3 regions of the Exiguobacterium sp. ERU653 genome follow, and region 1 is predicted to be linked to each of the others. Evidence: predicted binding sites of a transcription regulator. Region 1 holds the regulator's gene; each other region holds the start of a gene.
What was found. The regulator Rex, encoded in region 1, represses fermentation and respiration genes when NADH is low (regulators of the CRP and FNR family bind a similar motif). The targets are predictions, from matches to a motif close to TTGTGAAATATTTCACAA.
Positions count from the first base shown of each region.

Region 1 (3,285 bases):
GAGCGGCCAGTCGTTCCAAATCTCATCGATGACGCGGTTTGTGTCAGACAAGTTCTGTTGCTCCTGGTCGTAGTAACCGATTTCGACGCCCGTCCCGTAACGGATCTCACCGGTGAGGGCGGTTTGTTGTTTCGTCAATACTTTGAGTAATGTCGACTTCCCGACCCCGTTCGGACCGACGAGGGCGACGGATTCACCGCGTTGCAGTTGGAAGCGGAGATGCTGGGCGATTGGTTCTTCGTACCCGATGGCGAGGTCGCTCGCGCTCAACACATCGTTCCCGCTCTGGCGTTTGATGGAGAACGAGAGGACGGCGCTGCGTTCGTCACCGTCCGGGGCATCGAGTCGGTCGACTTTCTCGAGACGCTTCCGCACGCTTTGTGCACGCTTCGTCGTCGTCGCTCGGGCGATGTTTCGCTGAATGAAATCCTGCATCTTGGCAATCTCTTCTTGCTGCGACTCGAACTGCTTCTTCTCTTGCTCGTAAATGGCGGCCTTCTGTTCGAGATACTTCGTGTAGTTCCCGACGAAGCGACGGCTCCGATGACGTGACAGCTCATAGACGACCGAAACGACACGGTCGAGGAAGTACCGGTCGTGGGAGACGATGAGGACAGCTCCTTTATAGCCGCCCAAGTACTTCTCGAGCCAGGCGAGCGTCTCGATGTCCAAATGGTTCGTCGGCTCATCCAAGATGAGCAGGTCAGGACTTTGAAGGAGCATCTTCGCCAAGGCGAGACGCGTCCGTTGTCCCCCGGATAGCGTGTCGATGCGACGTTCGAAGTCATCCGGATAGAAGCGCATCCCATGGAGGACCGAGCGGATGGTCGCTTCATACTGGTAACCGCCACGCTCTTTGAACGTATGCTGCTCTTCATCGTAAGAAGAGAGGAGACGTTCGTACGCAGCGGCGTCATTTAGGATTCGTTCGGATCCCATGTCGGCTTCCATGCGACGGAGCGTCTTCTCCTGCTCGATCAAGTCCGTGAAGACGGTGAGCATCTCGTTCCAGATTGTCTCGTCGGATTCGAGCCCTGAGTCTTGGGCGAGATAGCCGATGGTGACGTCTTTTGGCTTCATGATGTCCCCGGAATCATAGTTGTATTCACCAGCGATGACTTTCAAAAGTGTGGACTTACCGGCACCGTTCCGACCGACGAGGGCGACACGTTCACCTTCCTGGATTTCGAGTTTTACGTTTTCTAAAATCGGCTCGACGCCGAAGGATTTGGATAAGTTGTTGACTTGCAGTAGGATCAAGTGAAAAAACCCCTTTCTCTCTATTTAGTATACTGTATTTTTCAGCGATTTTAGGTATATTCGTTGAGTGGTCATGTGAATTCGTTTACAATCAAGGTGTATGAAATTCAGATTCGTTTGTAACGTGTCGTAAAAAGGAGGCTCTTTCCGTTGAGTCAAAACGAACCAAAGATTCCACAAGCGACAGCCAAACGGTTGCCACTATACTATCGATTTATTCAAAGCCTGCATGCGTCAGGGAAACAACGTGTCTCTTCAGCAGAACTGAGTGAGGCGGTCAAGGTCGATTCGGCTACGATTCGCCGTGATTTCTCGTACTTCGGTGCGCTCGGTAAAAAGGGATATGGCTATAACGTGCAGTATCTGTTAGACTTTTTCCGAAAGACACTGAATCAAGACGAGATTACGAATGTCGCCTTGGTCGGGGTCGGTCACCTTGGGACGGCATTCGTCAACTATAACTTCCTTAAAAACAATAACACACATATCGTCGTCGGGTTCGACGCAGACGAGACAAAAGTCGGCACGACGATGTCAGGCGTCCCAATTCATCACGTCGATGAGATGGAACAGATTATGAAGCAAAACAAGATCGACGTCGCCATTTTGACGGTACCTTCTGCCTATGCGCAGCCCGTCGCAGACGACTTGGTGCGATTCGGCATCAAGGGTATCTTGAACTTCACACCGGCACGACTCACTGTACCGGACACCGTTCGCGTCCATCACATCGATTTGTCGATTGAGCTGCAGTCACTCATTTACTTTATGCAACACTATCCAACCGCTGAGGGGGTCCATCAATAATGGAATTACTAGCATCATCACTCGTCGTCGGGATGCCAGGTGGGGTGAGTCTATTTGTCATCGCCATCATCGCACTCATTCTCTTCGGACCGAAGAAATTACCGGAGTTTGGTCGCGCGGCCGGGCAGACGCTTCGTGAGTTCAAAAATGCAACGAACGGCATGATGAACGAGCACGACGAGAACGACAAGAACGACAAGAAAGCTATCGAAAAGAAAGAGCAGTAAGCCATGAATCATCAACCTGATCAAGAGCGGGAACTCACCGATCACTTGACAGAGCTGCGGAGACGACTGATGCTATCTGCATTTGTCGTCTTTGCCTTCTTTTTGATGGCTTTGCCGAGTGTCAAATATGTACTCGCGTACTTGCAAGAAGATCTCATCGAACGTGGGCTCGAACTGAACGCCTTTGGGGTCGCGGACCCACTCATGATTTACTTGAACTTGGCGCTCGTCATCGGCCTGATTGCGGCGAGCCCATTCCTACTGTATCAAGTGTGGGCGTTTGTCGCACCCGGTCTGCATCCGAATGAGCGGAAAGGCACGCTTGCCTATATCCCGATCATCTTCGGATTGTTCTTGATTGGTCTTGCGTTCGCCTACTATTGGTTGTTCCCGCTCGTCCTCGATATCTCGACGGACCTCGGGCAAGACCTCGGACTCGAACAACTCATCGGGGCCAATAATTACTTCGCGTTCTTGTTGCAGCTGACAATTCCGTTCGGTCTATTATTCCAATTACCGGTCGTGACGATGTTCCTCACCCGGATCGGTGTCGTGACCCCGTACTTCTTATCGAAGATTCGAAAGTACGCGTACTTTGCGCTATTCGTGGTCGCGGCGTTCATCACACCACCGGACTTGACGTCGCACCTCATGGTGTCACTACCGCTCTTCTTCCTATATGAGATCAGCTTATCGATTTCACGTATCACCTATAAAGGGGTGCTGCGCCGGGAGAAAGAAGCGATGGTGCAAGAACAGATGGATTTAATGAAACAGATGAATGAGAAATGAGCATCGTTCCTTCCAGGGAGACGGTGCTTTTTTGATTTTTGGTAACGAACGTTTTTCAACAACACGAAAACACATGACTGACATGATAAAATAAAGCTACTCAGTTGGATGCCAGGGGGAGAAGCGATGATTTGGGAGTACTACGGGGATGCAATCATCATCATCGGTGTGTTGACGACGATTTTATTGATTGCCATGC
Region 1 is NZ_JACSKV010000004.1:103,560-106,844, reverse strand. It holds gene KNO95_RS13105 (ABC-F family ATP-binding cassette domain-containing protein) at 1-1,260, opposite strand, end outside; gene KNO95_RS13100 (redox-sensing transcriptional repressor Rex) at 1,411-2,067, shown strand; gene KNO95_RS13095 (twin-arginine translocase TatA/TatE family subunit) at 2,100-2,294, shown strand; gene tatC (twin-arginine translocase subunit TatC) at 2,298-3,086, shown strand; gene KNO95_RS13085 (YesK family protein) at 3,213-3,285, shown strand, end outside.

Region 2 (3,285 bases), on a different contig from region 1:
AGCGAATGTCTTTTGGTGACCGAATCGTTCCATGCCCCGTATGGAATCCATCTTTTAATAATTGACCGAGTGGAATTTGACAACATGTCGTTGAGCCTGTGATGTAATAGTCGGCGTCGTGCACGTATAGATAGTTCTCACTTACGGCCTGTTTTGATCGCTCCGACATTAAATACGTCTGCGACAGTTCTTTAGACACTTCTGAAGAGAGTCGTGCTAATTTCCCGAGCGGGGACTTTCCGTCCACGTTCGCATTTTCCTGCACTAAGTCTTGGTCTGGTAAGACGCAGACGTCCTCATACAACTGCAATAATTTCAAAACCTATCACCTCACTATATATGGATCTTAAACATTTAAAATTGTTTTTAAAATCCTATATATAGATTATGACACGTGTTTTTCTCGATGGTCACGAGTCGATATTGTGACAGTTTACCTGTGCCTTTACGACAAAAAAGAACCTCGTCTTCGATAAGACAAGGCTCTACGTTATATGTGATAAACGTCATTTATTTAGCAGCTTTTACGACTTTTAATTCGACTTCTTCCTCGAGTTCTTGTGCCTCACGGAGACCTTTCGAGTTAAGCCATGTATAGATGGCTCCCATGAAGAGCGCTCCACCGATAATGTTACCGAACGTCGCAGGAATCAAGTTGTGAATCGCACCTGCCATGCTGATCGTCTCAGGGTGTGGGACGACGAGCGTCAAGGCGAACAAGACGAAGTTGGCAATGACGTGGTCGAATCCTGAAGCGAAGAAGACCGCGACAAGAAAGATCATCGAGAAGATTTGAGCGAACTCATTTTTCATTTGTTTCGGTAAGAAAATAGCGAGACAGACCATCCAGTTACAGAAGATGGCGCGGAAGAAAATTTCGACCGTCGTATGATGCATTTTTCCCTCGACGACAGCGAACAACCAGTTGTTCATGCCAAGTTCTTGGATGACGCCAGTCGGTGCTAGTAATAATGCGAAAAGGATGCCCCCGAGTGCGTTCCCAACGAAGCAGAGCAACCAGACGAGCATCGTATCACTGAGCGTCGTATAGCCGCGCAATGTGGACGTCGTAAAATACATCGTATTCCCTGTGAACAACTCGGCTCCCCCATAGATGATCATGACGAGCGCGATCCCGAACGAGAAGCCCCCGATGAGTGTCGTGAACGGAGATTCCGCTAAATACATACCGTTAACGACTTTCAACGTAAAGATTGAAGCAAAGCCGATGAAGATCCCGGCTAACATTGCCCGTAAAAAGTATTCCATTGGACGATAATGAATCATTTGCGAGGAAGCCTGTGCTTTTTTCCGTAATGATTCGAGTGCATGGATTTCCATTGATGCCATGTCACAAACCCTTCTTTCTGAATAGTTAAATAGGAAAGTATCAGTTCTAATATGTGAAATCATTAACAATATAAACTGTACAGTCTCTGTTGACAATCACTTCTAGAAGGAATTGACAGAGTGTTCACATCGTAATCGTTTACATATGGCGGATTTGTGACAAACAAAAATGTTAGTGCAATTTGGAATCTGAAAATCGGGTGATGAAAATACTAATAACAACAGAAAGGGTTTTGTTGGAAAGTGTTAAAAGCTAAATCTACATTCAATTTTAAGATGTTTTCTCTAAGCTTTATTATTGTAATGATCCTTTCTTTCATTCCTCAAATCGGGATTAAAGAAGAGGGGCCCTACACATACTATGGATTTCCAGCCCGCTGGTTAGGGAACTTAGGAGAGGGAGATTACAGCTTTGAACTATTTGGACTGTTGTTTAATTTAGCTCTTCTATATTTTTTATTAATTTTCTTCAAAAAAATGATTGGAGCATGTGAACTACTCGCCACTTATTTGCTTCGCAAATTGAAGTGGGAGCTTCTTGGGAAGACCGCACTTTTACTAGCCACGGTTGTTTACCAAGCTCGTCGGATGGTTCCCACCCTGAAGGAATTCGTTTTAGTTTGCCAACATCAACAGGTTGATGCTCGCATTAATGTCGCGGTCATGATGAGCGCCACACGTACACGTCCATTCGCGTACATCCACTGTTTTCTTCTCGCCTTTTTCGCCGCAGGAAGAGCAGATTTGCGTCGATGCGTACCATTGATCCGCCTTGATGAGCGTCCGTCCGTAGAACTTACACTTGTATTCTAGCTGTCGGACGAACTCATACCAACTGACGTCGGCGATCGATTTGGCGACCTTGTGGTTCTTCATCATGTTGTTCGATTTCAATGTCTCCACGACGATGACTTGGTTCTCGTCAACGATTCGTTTCGACAATTTATGAAGAAAGTCTTTGCGTTGGTTTGCGATTTTCTCGTGTCTCCTGGCGAGAATCAGCCTGGCCTTCTCTCGGTTCTTGCTCCCGATCTTCTTTCGTGACAAAGCGCGCTGCGCCTTCTTGACCTTCTCTTCCGACTTGCGAAGGAAGCGAGGATTGTCAATCTTGTTTGAAACCATCTCGTCATTTGTCATGATGGCGAAGTGTTCAAGGCCGAGATCGATACCGATTTTACTTTTGGCAGGAATCCAATTTTTCTCATCTTGATCGACGAGGATGGAGACGAAGAACTTGCCCGTCTTCGTCATCGAGACCGTCACGGACTTGATGATCCCCTCGAAAGGACGATGTTGGTTGAACTTCACGAAGCCGATCTTAGGGAGTTTCACCTTCCCGTCCTCGATCCGGACGCTACCGTTCTGATTGTTGGTCGTGTAGGAGGCGCGGTCACTGTGCTTCGATTTGAACTTCGGGAAACCGACAGACCTGTCCCGGAAGAAGTTGGCGTATGCCTTGTTCAGATCCATCTGGGCGTTGGCAAGGGACAGACTGTCGACCTCTTTCAAGAAAGGGAATTCGGGCTTGTACTTCGCCGGGGTCGGGAGCTTCTGTTTCGCGTCAGGGTTCAGCTTCGACTCTTCATGCAGCCGGATACGCTCTTCGAGCATCTTGTTGTACACGAAACGGACGCAACCGAACGTCTTTATGAAGTATTCTTGTTGTAGCTTTGTCGGATATAGTCGAAACTTGTACGCCTTCAGCAACGTGATCACTCCTTCCCTTGTTTTTCGATGTATTGCCTGATGACGTCGATCGTCACACCGCCGGTCGTCACGAGGCAGTAGCTTCGAGACCAGAACATTTCTTTCCACAGTCGTCTCTTGACGTGTGGAAAGTCTCGTTTGATCAGTCGGCTGCTGGCGCTCTTGTAGGCGTTCAGAAACTTCGACATCTCTGTGTTCGGGTGGGCTTTGAACAACACATGGACATGA
Region 2 is NZ_JACSKV010000001.1:624,268-627,552, reverse strand. It holds gene KNO95_RS03275 (anaerobic ribonucleoside triphosphate reductase) at 1-319, opposite strand, end outside; gene KNO95_RS03270 (formate/nitrite transporter family protein) at 511-1,341, opposite strand; gene tnpB (IS200/IS605 family element RNA-guided endonuclease TnpB) at 1,966-3,057, opposite strand; gene tnpA (IS200/IS605 family transposase) at 3,063-3,285, opposite strand, start outside.
Region 2: KNO95_RS03270 (formate/nitrite transporter family protein) is a predicted target of Rex. The motif match lies at 1,402-1,419, and genes of this name have one in related genera.

Region 3 (3,285 bases), on a different contig from region 1:
CGACGAGTTCGACAGCGATCGCATCGACACGGTCATCATTGTTTCCGAATTTCGGGAAGTCTCCTTCTGTTTCGAAGTCGATGATGATTCCTTCTTCGTTACGGACCGGTTTAACGTTCGCGTATTTGATTGCCGAGAGACTGTCGGCCGTTACCGAGAGACCAGCGATTCCACAAGCCATCGTCCGTAAGATTTCTGGATCGTGAAGCGCCATTTCGATTCGTTCATATGCATATTTGTCATGCATGAAGTGAATGACGTTGAGTGTGTTGACGTATAGTTCTGCCAACCAGTCGAGTGTACGGTCGAAATCGGCATATACTTTTTCGTACGTGAGTACATCTTCTGTGTTCATTTCCCAAACCGGGGCAATTTGAGCGCCGTTCTTCTCATCGCGTCCGCCGTTCATGCTATAAAGAAGGGCTTTTGCCATGTTGGCACGCGCACCGAAGAACTGCATTTGTTTCCCGATCTTCATCGGTGATACACAACATGCGATGCCGTAGTCGTCGCCGAATTGTGGCATCATCAAATCATCGTTTTCGTATTGAATGGCCGACGTTTCAATCGACATTTTCGCACAGTATTGTTTAAACCCTTCTGGAAGTTTCGTTGACCAAAGGACAGTCAAGTTCGGTTCCGGAGCTGGTCCAAGGTTTGTGAGTGAATGCAAGAATCGGAACGAGCTCTTCGTGACGTTCGAGCGACCATCTTCACTCATCCCACCGATTGATTCTGTTACCCATGTTGGGTCACCTGAGAATAATTCGTTATAGTCCGGCGTCCGTAAGAATTTGACGATCCGAAGCTTCATGATGAAGTGGTCGACGATTTCTTGGACATCTGATTCGGTCAAACGACCAGACTCGATATCACGCTCTGCGTACACATCAAGGAACGTGGAGACGCGACCGAGTGACATCGCCGCACCATTTTGTTCTTTGATGGCTGCGAGATAGGCCAAGTACACCCATTGATACGCTTCTTGCGTGTTTTCCGCAGGACGACCAAGGTCAAACCCATAAGCCGATCCGAGTTGCTTGAGCTCTTGGAGGGCACGAAGTTGTTCATTCAGCTCTTCCCGCTCGCGGATGTCCGATTCAGATAAGAATCCGCCGCGTTTTGCCAAATCTTTTTTACGTTCTGCCATCAAGAAGTCAATCCCATAGAGAGCGACGCGACGATAGTCCCCGATGATGCGTCCACGACCGTAAGCATCCGGAAGACCTGTGATGATTCCCGACTTACGAGCGGCCCGCATCTCAGGCGTATAGGCATCGAAGACACCTTGGTTATGTGTTTTACGGATTTCTGAGTAAATTTTTGTGATTTCTTCATCTGGTTCGAAACCATATGATTCGAGTGCGGCATCAACCATACGAATACCGCCATTCGGGTGAATCGAACGTTTGAACGGTTCATCCGTTTGAACGCCGACGACTTTTTCTAACTCTTTGTTTAAGTAGCCTGGTCCATGCGACACAATCGTCGATGGTGTGTGTTGATCGACGTCCCAGACGCCTCCACGTTCACGTTCTTCTTTTGTAAGTTCCATCACACGATTCCACAGAACGTTCGTCGCTTCTGTCGGACCTGCTAAGAACGTATCGTTCCCTGTGTATTCATGACGGTTCAAACGGATAAACTCACTGACGTTTACTTCATTCGTCCATTGACCAGGTACAAAACCTGACCATGCGGATTTGATTTCGGTTGCCATGTTGATTCACTCCTCATTCTCGAAAGTAACTGCCTGCTATCTATACTTGAAGTGTACGTGAAAACGTGAACAATATGTTTTACATTATTGTGAAACTTGTAACAATCTTATGAACGTGATAAAACAGCCGTTTTTGAAAGCGTTTTACAAACTGTTATATTCCTTACTTCATAAAGTTTGAAACAGATGAATCCCTGTTAGATAGGGTTTCAATTTCATCTGTACTATTTTGATTGTTCTGTGACTAACTATACAGTTTTTAGAGTGATTTAACTCACATCACTCTGTTAGAACTTGAATTTTCGTGTCGTATCAGACACAATGAAGGCAGAACATTGTATAAGAGGAAGGGGTTCTACTTATGACGTACGAACCATTAACAACAAACAATACCTTTCAAGTCGGCGATCGTATCTCATTGAAGGTCGACGAGGCAGGTGAAAAGCGTGACGGATTTATCACAGAATTTGAAGATGGAGGGTTCTGGATTCGCTTTGACGATGACATCGAAAATGAAGATTTTATCGATTATCGCGACCAACTACTCGCTGCACTTGAGTCGCGTCCAATGAATGTCATCACGACACACCCGGAACTGAAACCGTTCGAGCAAATGACGACCGAGTTACAGTATCGTGTCTATCAAGGATTCACGATTGAACAAGTTAAATTGACAGAAGAAGGTGCGGATGCCCACATCCAACTCATTGAGGACGGTCAAACGTTTACACAGACGTTACGTTCTACAATGGAAGATGGTCAGGAGCATGTTCGCTATATTTGACGAGGGAGCGCTTTCGCTTCCTTTGTTTTTGCCTAAAGATAAGGAGACCGATTATGAATTTTACAAAACCTTTTATTAACGAAACGTGGGAACGGATGGGCTTTAACGAGCCGATGCCGGTCCAAAAAGAAGCGTTTCCCCTACTATTAGATGGAAAAGACGTGACAATCGAAGCACCGACGGGAACGGGTAAGACGCTCGCCTATTTACTTCCCGCGATTGAAAAGATTGATCCGTCGAACGATCGTATCCAAGTCGTCATCGTCGCCCCGACTCGTGAACTTGTCATGCAGATTCAACAAGTCGCACAGCGCTTCACTGAAAAAGGCGACGTCCGCATCGGTTCATTCATCGGCGGTGTCGAATTGAAACGCCAAATCGACCGGATCAAGAAAAAGCCGCATTTGATTGTCGGGACACCGGGTCGTCTCGTCGAGTTGATTGACAAGAAAAAACTGAAGCTTCACGAGACACATACCGTTATTTTAGATGAAGCCGACCAAATCATCGACAGCGGGTTGACAGAGGCCGCAGAACGAATCATCAAGCATACTGCGCATGAGCGTCAGCTTGCACTCGTCTCGGCAACACTCACCGATTCACTCAAAGAGTGGTCATCACCATTCATGAACGAGCCGGCTCATATCAAAATCGAACGTGCTGTCAGCGATCAAGTGACATACGGCTATCTGTTGACGACGCGTCGCTACAAACCGGAACTCCTTCGTCGTCTTTCACACGTCGATGGCGTGAAGGCACTCGCCTTCATCAACAACCGTTC
Region 3 is NZ_JACSKV010000003.1:68,343-71,627, forward strand. It holds gene pflB (formate C-acetyltransferase) at 1-1,708, opposite strand, end outside; gene KNO95_RS11825 (hypothetical protein) at 2,082-2,504, shown strand; gene KNO95_RS11830 (DEAD/DEAH box helicase) at 2,558-3,285, shown strand, end outside.
Region 3: pflB (formate C-acetyltransferase) is a predicted target of Rex. The motif match lies at 1,808-1,825, and genes of this name have one in related genera.